Regions from separate parts of the Enterococcus sp. AZ170 genome, predicted to be linked through region 1. Evidence: riboswitches for the same ligand, from Rfam matches in the RefSeq annotation. Region 1 holds a riboswitch; each other region holds the start of a gene.
What was found. A riboswitch is a leader RNA that binds a small molecule or an ion and turns the genes downstream of it on or off. The one in region 1 is predicted to bind magnesium.

Region 1 (3,202 bases):
ATCTTCGTGATTTTTTTGATCTTGATCATAAGAAATTGTGTAATAAGGCATCACAGCAGAAGCTTTTTTGGTTCCTGCTTCTAGATCAAATGCACCATGAAGAAATGGTTTTAAATGTTCACTAAAATTATTACCAGGATAAACTGCATATTTACCATAACCATAATGACCATCACGACCAGCTTCACCGCTTCCGCCACCAGGCCAGTGCTTGACCATTGCATTGACGCTTTCACTGCCCCAGCCATCCGTTTCATATTCAGTTGTTTGAAAACCATCACAATAAGCTTTAGCCAAATCGGTGACTAATTTGACCCCTTCTCCAAATGTTCCAGAAAAACGCATCCAGCGTGGCTCTGTCGCTAAATCAATTTGCGGAGATAAGGCAGTTGTGATGCCAAGTGCCCTGTATTCTTGACTTGCGACTTCACCAAATTGCTTTACCAAGCCAGGATCGAATGTTGCAGCTAAGCCCAATTGCTCTGGCCATTTTGAAATATCCCCACCAGCACCTGCATTAAATTCTGTATCAGCACTAGTGCTATGTCTTGGATCTGAGCTGACGTTTACTGGAATACCCAAATCTAAACTTTCAGCCATTGCTTGTAAATTATTCGACCACTCAGCAGCAATTTGAGGAGCATCCACCAGAGTTAATAAGACATGACGAATATGATCTTTTTCTAAAAATTCTTTTTGCTGATCCGTTAAATTCGCAATAGATCCGCTATAATGATCTAGCGATTTTCCGTCATACGTTCCTGAGAACATTTCCACAAAATGATTCTGACTTTTAGAAACCGTTTGATGCCTACTATACAACATTAATCCAGCAATCTGATCGATCGTCAATTTTGCAGTTAAATCTTCAATTCTCTCCTCAAGCGGCAAGCGCCAATCTTCATAAGGATCTAAAAGTCCATTCTTATTTAAATCTTTAAAAGCAAAACCATCTTCTTCTATCAAAGTAACACCTGAAGCCGTTGAATAACCCAGAGTTGCACCATTTTCATTCTCGACCAGTATCCAATTTCCTTGAGAAGTCTTTTTGTAGCCCATTTATTTTTCCCCATTTCATTATGCCGTAAACGCATTCTTTCACTTCTTTCTATCTTACAATAAATGTTAACCCGATGCGATGTCTATTTGGGATTTTATTTGCTTCTGTTTTACAAACGTGTGTATTTTGTCTGTATATGTTTAAGAAAATGTAAAGAAATGACCATTAAACTTTTCCAAATCAAAATCATATAAAAGTAGAACCTTATCAGATAAGTGAAAACCGTGCCCTTAATGGTTAAAGTGCTATTTTAGCTTAGATAAAATAACACCTGTCAGCATATTTCACAACGTTTTATTATAAAAAATTTAATATTCACTTTATTGACTTTAGTCAAGATCTTCACTATATTTAAGGCGATCTGAATAACTTGTTAGGTGAGGCTCCTATGAAAACACAGGCTACTGCTCAAAAATGTCGAAAGACAGGCATGGGTAGGACAGGAATTGTCGAATTAAGGCTTTTCACAAAGTAGCTAAAAGCTCAGCTTTTTACGTTTCATAGTGCTAAAACTCAACGATGAGAATGATGAAAAGCTCTATTTGTGCTGCAATCAATCCACCTTCGCTGAGTTAGTTAAGCGAAGGTTTTTTGTTTTAATAAATAAGGTATTTCTCAGCTTTTTAATTAGCAGGAGGTGAATAAGCAGAGATATCAACGTTTTTTTGATATAAAGCTGTTAATACCTTTTATATGTAGCACAACTATCTTTTTATACCGACATCTAAGTCGATTTCCTAATGCACACTTTATTTGATGATCAATTAAAATGATTAGCGAGGAATAAAAAATGAAACTAGTGAACAAAATCGTAATTTGTACGCTGCTTTGTATTGTTCTCCTTTTTGCAGCAATCGGCAGTTACACTGTAATCAGCTTCCATAATGGAAAAAAAGCAGCACAATCTCAAGTAAATCCTACGAAAAACAAAGATTTTTCCGGTGATCAACAAACAAATATGAAAGAAATCACCATTATGCTGATTGGTGATGATGGTCGTGAAGATGATGAAGATGGCGGTCGAGCAGATACGCTGATGGTCGCTCATTATAATAGCGAGACCAAACAACCAAAACTTGTTTCGATCATGAGGGATTCTTATGTCAAAATCCCAGAATATGGTTTAGAGAAAATCAATGCCGCTTATGCGTTTGGTGGAGCAGAGTTAACTAGAAAAGTCCTTAACGATTCTTTCGGCTTACCGATCAATTATTACATTTCAGCCGACTTTAATAATTTTATCCGTTTGATCAATGAGCTTTATCCTAAAGGAATCGAAATTGATGCAGAAAAAGATATTAATTTAGACAATGTTGATATCAAAAAAGGTATCCAAGTCATGGATGGTAATACGTTGTTACAGTATGCTCGTTTTAGAATGGATGAAGAAGGAGATTTTGGTCGAGTGAGGAGGCAGCAGCAAGTGATGGATGCATTAGCAAAGCAGTCTAAAAATGCCGTTTCGTTCTTACAATTACCTAAAATTGCTGGTGAAGCTGTTGGCTACTTGGATACAAACATTCCAGCAGATGTCCTTGTCGATTTAGCAAAAGATTTTCTAACTGGTAAAGTCAAAAATCTAGAGACCCTTTCCATCCCAGTCTCAGGTAGCTGGGCGTTTAATGATTATACCGAAGCTGGCAGTGTCTTGGAAATTGACGAGGAACAAAATCAACTTGCCATTCACGATTTTTTGAATGATGGAGCAAAAAGATGAAACGGCTTAGCAGACCATCCAAACTACAGTATCTAGATTTTTATATTTTGCTTCCGTATCTGATTCTTTGTATCATCGGCATTTTAATGGTTTACAGTTCTAGCTCTTATCACTTGTTAGACAGTGAGTTAGGCACTGCTAGTAAAGCCATCAAGCAAACCATGTATTTCCTTTTTAGTTTACTTTGCATGAGTATTGTTTATCGGATTCACTTAAATGTACTGCGCAAACCTAAACTATTATTCATGTTACTTTTTCTCACCTTTCTTTCAATCGCTGCTTTGCCATTGATTGGAACTACTGTAGGTGGAGCAAAACGGTGGATCAATTTAGGTGTCCTTTTATTTCAACCCTCTGAATTAGTCCCGTTGATCCTAGTTCTTTATCTAGCAGCAAACTTAGCCAAAGATAATGTTTTACGTCCT
Region 2 (3,202 bases), 610 kb from region 1:
GATAAGACTGCTTGTTGATGTGTTAGTCCTCGCTTTGAAGAATTGAAATAGGTTACGATATTTTCTGCTGAATTTCTTGCAAAATATTCATAAGATTGGTTCTTTTCTTTAGTTAATGTTATTCTTTTTTCCATTTGTTTTTCCTTCTTTCTAAACTCTTACCAATGAGATAATAGATGATCGCATAGCGATTTAAGTTATCTCAATGCTCAGATATTCAATCTTTTAAGAATCGGACCAATGGAAAAAGAGGTATGCTTATCGGAGTAAGTTTCTGAACTGCCCTAGAAACAAATAGACAATAATAAACTTATCTTCTTTAAAAACAGGGTTCTTTTTACAAAGGTCCTTGATCATCTGACTACTGTCATCCATTTGTTTCCATCTCCTTTAGCGTTATATATCTAATAAATTTAAATAATTCGATTTTCTTATTAGTGTAGATTCTTTTCTCAAATGTTTTTAAGACGACATTTCCGTCATTATAGGCTTGTCCTATACTTTGATATCCAAAATGTTCATAAAAACCCCAAGCCTGCATACGCCCGTTTAGAATTATGATTTGGCACCCCATAAGTTCTGCTACTTTTTCAGCAAATTCAAGTAATTTTTTTCCAATACCAAAGCCTTGATGCACTTCATTAATAGCTACTTGTTTGATTTGCCCTATTGTTCTACTCTTTTTTGAAAGAATTAATGTTCCCACAACATTTCCTTCGATCATAGCTGTCATATGAATATCTTTTTCTTCGTTCAAAGGCAACTCTTTGATCCATTCTTTACCAGCACTAGACTTAAGCAATTCGTTTCTTAATTGGACTCCTGCCCAATAGGCTTCACTATTCCAATTGATAATTTTAACCATCACTGTTTTACCATCTTGATTCCTCCGTTCTTTTAGTTAGTCATTTGATTGATTTCTATAACTTCTGAAAGCTGAGACAACTCAGAAATAATCGTATTGATTGCTAGACTACCATTTCTTGTAGCCTCAATTTCCAAAAACAACCGGACTTTTTTTCCAGCTAAATCTGTACAAGAAAATTTAGTGAATGTTAGACAGTACTTATCTAACAACTGGATAATCTCAGTTCTAAGCATGACTTCACTGCTGTTACTAGCAATAACAGAAAGATAATGAATTGTCTCTGTTTGATCGTCTTCTCTTTGAACTGTATAATCATCTATTTTGAAAGATAAATTTCTCAACAGGATGTTCACTAACATTAAGATAACAGCACAAACTACGCCTTCTGTTACAAATCCAGCACCAATCATACTGCCCACAGCTGCTGAACACCATAATGTTGCTGCGGTATTGATGCCAGTTACGCTAAATCCTTCTCGTAAAATCACTCCCCCGGCAAGAAACCCAATACCACTGACGACTTGAGCCGCAATTCGTGTTGGACTATTGTCATCTTGAATCAGCGATGATAGCGAAACGAACTGACATGAACCAAACGTTACCAAAGTCATCGTTCTCATACCAGCCAACTTTTTTCGCCATTGTCTTTCCGCACCGATGATCATTCCTGCAAAGATACTCGCAACAATATTAATTAAAAATGCATAGGCTTTCTCCTTTCTTCGGTTTGTTTGTTTTCAGCTCGTTACGTCCCTCTCTTCGATCGACAAGTACTGTTCAACATCTGCTCTGCTAATGGCAATCGTTGGGTTTCAGTACGTCGGGCACTTCTCTCTCTTCGATCGACAAGTACTGTTCAACATCTGCTCTGCCAATGGCAATCGCAGTGTTTCACAGCAAAAAACCTTCCGCCAAAAACTCAGCGGAAGGTCATAAATAGGCGTACAAAAAAAAGCCTGCATGATCTAATCGTTGAGTTTTGGCACTATACAACGTAAAAAGCAGAGCTTTTAGCTACCTTATGAAAAGCCTTGTAATCGACAATCCCTGTTCTACCCATTGGCATCTCTCGATGTTTTTGGGCAGTAGCCTATGTTTGTATAGGAGCCTCACCTAACAAATCTATTTAGTTGTCTTACAGAAAGAACTATACCACCATCACAAAACAAATGTCAATGTTTTTTCGTTTATTTTTTGAATAAGCAATGATCGTTTCACTACAAAATCAAAAAATCACTGTCAAAAAATACTTGAATAGTGCGTTTTTAACAGTGATTTTTGATAGATTAATTTTTTTCAACTTTGACTACTGAATTACCAACTACTTGAGGTGGGATCGACATTGTCATGGCAGGTAAACCAACTAAGGTAAATTGAATTTTATCTCCCTTTTTCAAATCATTTTCAGTAATACCATCTGCCAATTGTTCATCTGATACATTTAAGATTACGCCATCATTTTTCATCATACCGATTATTTTTTCTGGATCTTCAATTACTTCAACTTCATTTAAAACCAAACGTAGAGATTTGTCTACCGTCTCGTTTCTCCTAGCATCTTCCATTAAAGTGGCTATAAATACTGATTTTGCTTGTTCTTGTTCCACGTTATGAGATGTTTCATCTGTCACTTGATTTTGTTTACTACTCATAGATGTTTCTTCACTTCCTTTTGCAGAATCATGGTTATTTTTCGTACATGCTCCTAAAGAAATCAATGTAATGATAGTTAGCACTGCTAATGTGATTTTTTTCATAGGATATCCCTCCATTATTGATATCTAATTATAAGCTATATTTTTGATTCCAGTCTAATATCATCCTTAGTTCTCTTAAAAAATAAAAAATGATTGAGACAGAACTCTTCGAGTTACATCTCAACCACATGGCTTCCATAAAAGCTGTAGTAGTCTGACCACCTTTAACCATTTCTCCGGTCATTGCCTGACATCGTAATTTCTTGTGCTAAATAACGAATCCGCTCCATGATTCGACGAGCCTTCAACGGCTCTTGTTCCCCACGCTGAGTCACGGTCAAGTGCTTTTCTAAATCCTTTAAATTTAGATTCGATGAAAAAAAAGTCACTAATTGTTCTTGCATCCGATATTGTAAAATCACACTAAGCACATCATCTCGAATCCAAGACGTCATTGATTCCGCACCTAAATCATCAATCATCAAAACAGGGGACTTTTTAACGGCATCCAATTTTGGGCCTACCATATCTTTGCCGATTGCTTGTTTCATTTCGACAGTAAAGGTTGGAAAATGAACAATCGTTGTAACGAATCCCCGTTCAGCTAAGCTGTTGGCAATTGCACCTAGTAGAAAAG
Region 3 (3,202 bases), 170 kb from region 1:
AAATCACAACAGCTGTTGGTGAAGGCGGGATCGCTGGCCAACAAGTATATAAATATATTGAAGATATGACAGAAGTTGAATAATTGAAAACAACTATCATTTGATTGCTACTTTATTCTAATTTTTACTGACTAGGATCTAGGTCAAAGCTGTAGTGTTTACCCCTTTAAAAAAAGTGTCAGACGTTCAAGTCATGCCAATTCTTGTAGTGACAGATGAAGGAACTGGAGAAAACTACTCGGTACCGATATAAAGCTATCTATCAGAGCTGATTTTGACATTAAAAGTGAATGAAGCTGAGAATATATTATTTTCAGAGTCCAAACAGATGGCAGATGCTCAGTTTCTTGAGCTTGGTAACGGGTTTACGATCTTGTTGAAAATCTATCCGATGAAGAATTAAAATTAGCAAATTTCTCAAGAATAGAAATCTCTCAAGGAAGAGGAGAGCTTGGCTAGTTAGTAAAAGTGATGTCTTTTTATTTTATGTCTTTTTCTTTTGACAATTGTAACAAGATAAACTATGATAGATAAGGATTCAGAACTGAATAATTGTTAGGTGAGGCTCCTATTTGGACACATGCTGCTGCCGCGAAAGAATCGAGAGACTCTTAGTTGGTTGAACAGGAATGATCGTGAAGGTTATTCATAACGTAGCTGATAAGAAATTATCTACGCCCTTTAGTGCTAAAGCTCAACGATAGAGAAACTTTTATTTAAGTTGCTATTTTACGCACACTCTATTGTTGAGTGTGCGTTTTTGCTGTGAATCACAGCGACTGGCTTCGCCAGAGCTGATGATGAACAGTACTTGGCGACCAAAGGGAGCGAAGTTCCGCAAAAAGAAACAAGCAGGCAGAAGGAAAACAGAAACTAGTAAGCAAAAAGTCTAAGAACAGGAAAACGTACTGGCTTCGCCAGAGCTGATGATGAACAGTACTTGGCGACCAAAGGGAGCGAAGTTCCGCAAAAAGAAACAAGCAGATTGAAAGAAGACAGATGTTAAACAGTAGCAAGAGCAGAACTCAAGAGAACAAGATTCCCGCCTAACAAAAAATCTATCGTTCCAAAATAAACCAAAAGAGAGGAAGAGGCTCATGGAAGACCCCAGTCAGACCAAAAACAAACGAAATGTAGCCTTCATCTTAGAAACGATGGAAATGAAATGATTTTTTCTCTCCTCGATAAGATGAAGTAAAGGAGGAAAAGAAAATGATGAATAAAAAAATGACCGAAATGAAGAAAACAACAAAAGACCAAGAATTAAGAAAATTAGCAATGCTTTCTGAACGTGAATTGATGATGGAACTTCGTACATCAGAAAAAGGGCTATCAGAAGAAGATGCCAAAAATCGTTTAGAAGAATATGGACCAAATGAAGTGTCCGCACAAAAACCAACACCTGCAATTATTATGTTTTTAGAAGCATTCAAAGACCCATTTGTTTATGTCTTAGCTTTATTAATGGTCGTTTCAGCTGTAACCAAAGATTTTGAAGCAGCACTTGTGATGGGAATCATGATTTTAGCTAGTGTTATTATTGCCTTTATTCAAGAGTATCGTTCCCAAAAAGCAAGTCTGAATCTAAAAGAACTCATCGAAAATACAACAGCTGTAACGCGTGCGGGTCAAACAAAAGAAATTCCGATGGACGAAGTTGTACCTGGAGACATTGTAACACTTGCAACAGGTGATATGATTCCAGCGGATGCCGTACTAATATGGACAAAGGATCTCTTTATCAATCAATCTTCTTTGACTGGTGAATCAATGCCAGTCGAAAAATTTGTGGATGCAGGTATTGATAAGAATTCAGAATCAGTTTCTGCTTTAGATATGCAGGATTTGATTTTTATGGGAACGGATGTATTGAGTGGACAAGGTAAAGCAATCATTTTGAAGACTGGACAAAATACATTCTTCGGTGATATTGCTAAAAATGCGACAACACAACGTGGAAAAACATCATTTGATATTGGCTTGACAAAAGTTAGTAAATTTTTACTAAGAATGGTGATGATTCTGTTTCCAATCGTCTTTTTGATCAACGGCATTACAAAAGGTGAATGGGGCGAAGCGTTTTTCTTCGCAATTGCAGTCGCTGTTGGATTAACACCTGAAATGTTGCCAATGATTGTAACGAGTAACCTAGCAAAAGGGGCATTAAGTTTATCCAAACATAAAGTCATTGTGAAAGAGTTGCCTTCTATTCAAAATCTAGGGAGTATGGATATTCTTTGTACGGACAAAACCGGAACGATTACAGAAGACAAAGTTGTTTTGGTTCAACATTTAGATCCGCTAGGACAACTTAATGATCAAGTTCTAGATATGGCTTTTCTAAATTCTCATTATCAAACGGGTTGGAAAAATTTGATGGACATCGCTGTAATCAACTTTTATGAGGAAAATAAGAATCAAAGTCCGTATCATTCCGTGACAAAACTAGATGAAATTCCGTTTGACTTTTCTCGTCGTCGTTTAACGGTGGTGGTCAATGCAGATGGTCATCAATTTATGATCACTAAAGGTGCGGTAGAAGAGATGGAAGCTGTTTGTACACATGCTGAAATCAACGGGGAGATCGTACCGTTAACACCTGAATTACAAAAAAGAATGCGTGAAGTCAATATTCGTATGAATGAACAAGGTATGCGCGCTTTAGCCGTAGCGGTGAAAAAAGACGTGCATAGTGAAGCCATTTATAGTGTGGAAGATGAGCAAGGAATGACGCTGATCGGTTTTATGGGCTTTTTGGACCCAGCGAAAAAATCAGCGATCACGGCAATCAAGTCCTTACACGAACATGGTGTGAATGTAAAAGTTTTAACAGGCGATAATGATATCGTTGCTAAGAAAGTTTGTAGCGATGTAGGAATCGAAGTGTCTCATGTCGTACTTGGTTCTGATATTGATAATATGTCGGATGAACAAATGAAAGACGAAGTCGAAAAAACTAATTTATTTGCTAAATTAAACCCGATGCAAAAGTCTCGAATTATTGAAACACTGCAAGGAAATGGTCACACAGTCGGTTTCATGGGAGATGGAATTAATGATGCACCAGCACTTCGTAAAGCAGATGTAGGAATCTCAGTTGATACAGCAGCTGATATTACGAAAGACGCTAGTTCAATTATTCTGTTGGAAAAAAGTTTGAATGTTTTAGAAGACGGTGTGATTGAGGGACGTAAAGTTTTTA
Region 4 (3,202 bases), 1.2 Mb from region 1:
GTAAGAGCAAATATTGTTTAGATAAAGAGAGTTACAAATGTCGGCTTACGTTAAAGAGAGCGAGCAGAAACAAGAATTTTCTTATCTTTGAGCGCTAAAACGCCTCTTCCTAAAGTAGGCATTTTTGAAAAGAGCCCAAGAATAAAATCTGCTGCTCGCTTTTTGATCAATTTAATTGGAAATAGTCAGATGTTGTTAATTTTTCAAAGCGTTCTTGCGAGTCAGCTGCTTCTTCATCATGATCGTAAACTAATACTTTAAAATCAGCTGCTTTAGGAATACGTTCAAAGGTGTCGCTATCAACTAGCAAAATGAGTTGTTGACTAATCCATTCAAGAACCATTTCAATGGCTTGTGGATCTTCCACCCAATCATCGAATAGGTGAAGAGAAGCAAATTGTTGGTCTTCATCCCAATCCTTTGCATTATATTTCATCTCTTGTAATTGTTGGTCAGTGTATCCTTTAGTTGCATAATAGTCAGTTGTGTCTTGCCAAAGCTCAACAGTATTAAGGTATACGTTGATTTCGCCTTCTTCATGAATATTACAAACTAAGGCAAATGCATAGTAGGTTTCATCAGAATGATCGAGTAAAAAGTTATCGATACTATCTGTTAAAAAATTAAAAAAGAATGCTTGTTGTTTTTCTAAAAAATTTTCCATGGTATCCTCCAAGTATCTGTCTTTTAAACATTGAAACAGATAACGCAAAGAATGTCTATCTAAAATTTGAATTTAAAGAGGATAAACGAATTTTTAAGAAAGGGTAAAGATTACTCTTAAAAAAAATTTATTCTTCTAGCCCCCAGCTACGTTGTAGCAATGATAACGGGGTAGCGGACTTATTATCCTAAAGGTTTCAGGTAGAATTTAATTTGACTTTGTGATTGGATACGCTTATAGTTTAAAATGAATTAAATACTTGTTAGGTGAGGCTCCTATATAAACACAGGCTACTGCTCAGAAATGTCGAAAGACTGGCACGGGTAGGACAAAATTCGTCGAATTAAGGCGTGTTTCAAAGTAGCTAAAAGCAATGCTTTTTACGTTATATAGTGCTAAAACTCCACGAAGAGATGATCTAGGTAATTTGTCGATACATGTTGTTTGTCATGTGTTTAAGAGACTGTAATCTAATCCCTTCGCTGAGTTTTCTTGGTGAAGTTTTTTTCTTTTAGTCAAGAAAATAGTTGAGCTAGCCCATCTAACGCTGATGTCTAGAAAGGAATGTACAATGAAAAAATCTGTAAAAATAATGATCATTAGCTTGCTATCGGTTTTGCTAATCGTTGTGAGTGCAGGCTGTTATGCAGCAGTATCATTTCAAACAGCCAAAGAAGAGAGTGAAGCAAAACTACCTACTAAAAACCAAAATTTTACTGGTGACGAACAAACAAGTGATAAGGAATTAACCGTGATGATCGTTGGGAATGATTCTAGAGATGATGATGAAGATCAAGGTCGTTCGGATACCTTGATGGTCGCACATTATGATGGAAAAACGAAGCAACCCAAATTGATTTCAATCATGAGAGATAGCTATGTAACATTTCCCGATGGTGGACAAGACAAGATCAATGCAGCTTATGCATATGGCGGGGCTCAAATGACCAAGGATGTACTAAAAAATAATTTTGATTTACCAATCAATTATTATGTGGTCATGGATTTTAAAGAGTTCAGTGATATTATTGATGAGCTTTATCCTAAGGGTGTCACGATCGAAGCTGAAAAAGATATCAATTTAGATGGTGTGGATATTTTTAAAGGTGAGCAAACATTACATGGTAATAGTTTATTGCAGTATGCGCGTTTTAGGATGGATGAAGAAGGCGATTTCGGCCGTATCAGACGTCAGCAGCAAGTGATGGATGCGCTAGTTGAACAATCAAAGGATTTGATTCCGATTTGGGAATTGCCTCAAGTAGCAGGGAAAATGGTTGGGAAAATCGATACGAATGTACCGACCAGCCTTTTGATCGATTTAGCAAAAGATTTTTTAACTGGCAAGGTTAAACCTTTAAAATCATTATCCGTTCCAGTCGAAGGATCATGGCAATTTAACGATTATACAGATTCTGGCAGCGTGATCGAGTTAGATGAACAGCAAAATGCTGAAGCGATCAAAGCGTTTATGAAAGACAATTAACACATAGCTGGAAAATTAAAATGACCTGTTGACTCTGGAGTAGAATAGAGCAAACAGGTCATTTTTTATTAAAAAATCAACACAAATCAGCGTATGTCTATACGTTTAGGTCAAGCGTATGCTATCCTTTAAGAAAACGTTTTACTTATACAGAAAGAAGGTCTTATTGTGAAAATCGTCATCATTGGGGCTTCTTTTGCAGGAGTGTCGGCCGCTGTGGCAATCAGAAAAAAACACCCTGCAGCTGAAATTCATTTAATTGAAAAGCAAGCAACGATTGGCTATCTACCTGGCGGCATCAATCTTTATTTTAATGAAACGATCGATCCTATTGAAAAAGCGCAATTTATTTCGGAGCAACAACTAGAAGAATGGGGCATTTCTTTACTACTAAGTGCAAAAGTAATTAGCATAGATTCAAAACAACATATTGTTAAATACATGGAAAAAGAAAAAGAATGTGTGATGTCGTTCGATAAATTAATTTTAGCAACAGGTTCTAGTCAATGGGCTCAGAATATTCCGGGGAGTGATTCGGAGAAAGTGTTAAAATATAAATTTTTATCTGGTGTGTTAAAGGCGATTGAGCAATTACAAAACAGTGATAAAGTAGCCGTAATCGGTGGGGGACAAATTGGCGGAGAAGCGGCAGATACGCTTTTAAAGATGGGTAAAGCAGTTCATCTTTTTGAGCGTATGGATTACTTATTGTTTAAATATTTTGATGAAGAAATGATTAGACCGGTCCAAGAAGAAATGACCAACCGCGGTGTCGTGTTTCATTTCGATGAAACTGTTGCAAAGATAACAGATGGAGATGAGGGGCTTATGATCGAAACCAAAAAATCCCAGTTGTTATGTGATAGTGCAATTTTTGCCATGAATGTGCGCCCAGACTTAGCTTATTTGGATGGTCAGATTAAAATGCATACGGATCAGACAGTTTTTGTGGATGAGTACTTACAAACTTCTCATGTGGATATTTTTGCAATAGGCGACTGCATTCAGGTACCTTATAGTCTGTCAGATGAGTCCTTTTATATTCCCTTAGT

Region 2: another riboswitch for magnesium. It lies ahead of IGJ55_RS09675 (MgtC/SapB family protein); the one in region 1 lies ahead of IGJ55_RS06735 (LCP family protein).
Region 3: another riboswitch for magnesium. It lies ahead of mgtA (magnesium-translocating P-type ATPase); the one in region 1 lies ahead of IGJ55_RS06735 (LCP family protein).
Region 4: another riboswitch for magnesium. It lies ahead of IGJ55_RS12610 (LCP family protein); the one in region 1 lies ahead of IGJ55_RS06735 (LCP family protein).

What each region holds. Positions count from the first base shown of each region.
Region 1 covers NZ_CP172947.1:1,396,611-1,399,812, reverse strand. Annotated here, with positions in the region: gene IGJ55_RS06740 (glycoside hydrolase family 3 N-terminal domain-containing protein) at 1-1,059, opposite strand, end outside; M-box (ykoK) riboswitch at 1,423-1,592, shown strand; gene IGJ55_RS06735 (LCP family protein) at 1,851-2,777, shown strand; gene IGJ55_RS06730 (FtsW/RodA/SpoVE family cell cycle protein) at 2,774-3,202, shown strand, end outside.
Region 2 covers NZ_CP172947.1:2,004,595-2,007,796, forward strand. Annotated here, with positions in the region: gene mgtA (magnesium-translocating P-type ATPase) at 1-134, opposite strand, end outside; gene IGJ55_RS09670 (GNAT family N-acetyltransferase) at 368-865, opposite strand; gene IGJ55_RS09675 (MgtC/SapB family protein) at 898-1,563, opposite strand; M-box (ykoK) riboswitch at 1,826-1,996, opposite strand; gene IGJ55_RS09680 (hypothetical protein) at 2,155-2,625, opposite strand; gene dnaI (primosomal protein DnaI) at 2,790-3,202, opposite strand, start outside.
Region 3 covers NZ_CP172947.1:1,224,019-1,227,220, forward strand. Annotated here, with positions in the region: gene trxB (thioredoxin-disulfide reductase) at 1-83, shown strand, start outside; M-box (ykoK) riboswitch at 545-713, shown strand; partial or broken gene mgtA (magnesium-translocating P-type ATPase) at 1,201-3,202, shown strand, end outside.
Region 4 covers NZ_CP172947.1:2,611,367-2,614,568, reverse strand. Annotated here, with positions in the region: gene IGJ55_RS12615 (DUF4303 domain-containing protein) at 167-664, opposite strand; M-box (ykoK) riboswitch at 916-1,085, shown strand; gene IGJ55_RS12610 (LCP family protein) at 1,236-2,150, shown strand; gene IGJ55_RS12605 (FAD-dependent oxidoreductase) at 2,319-3,202, shown strand, end outside.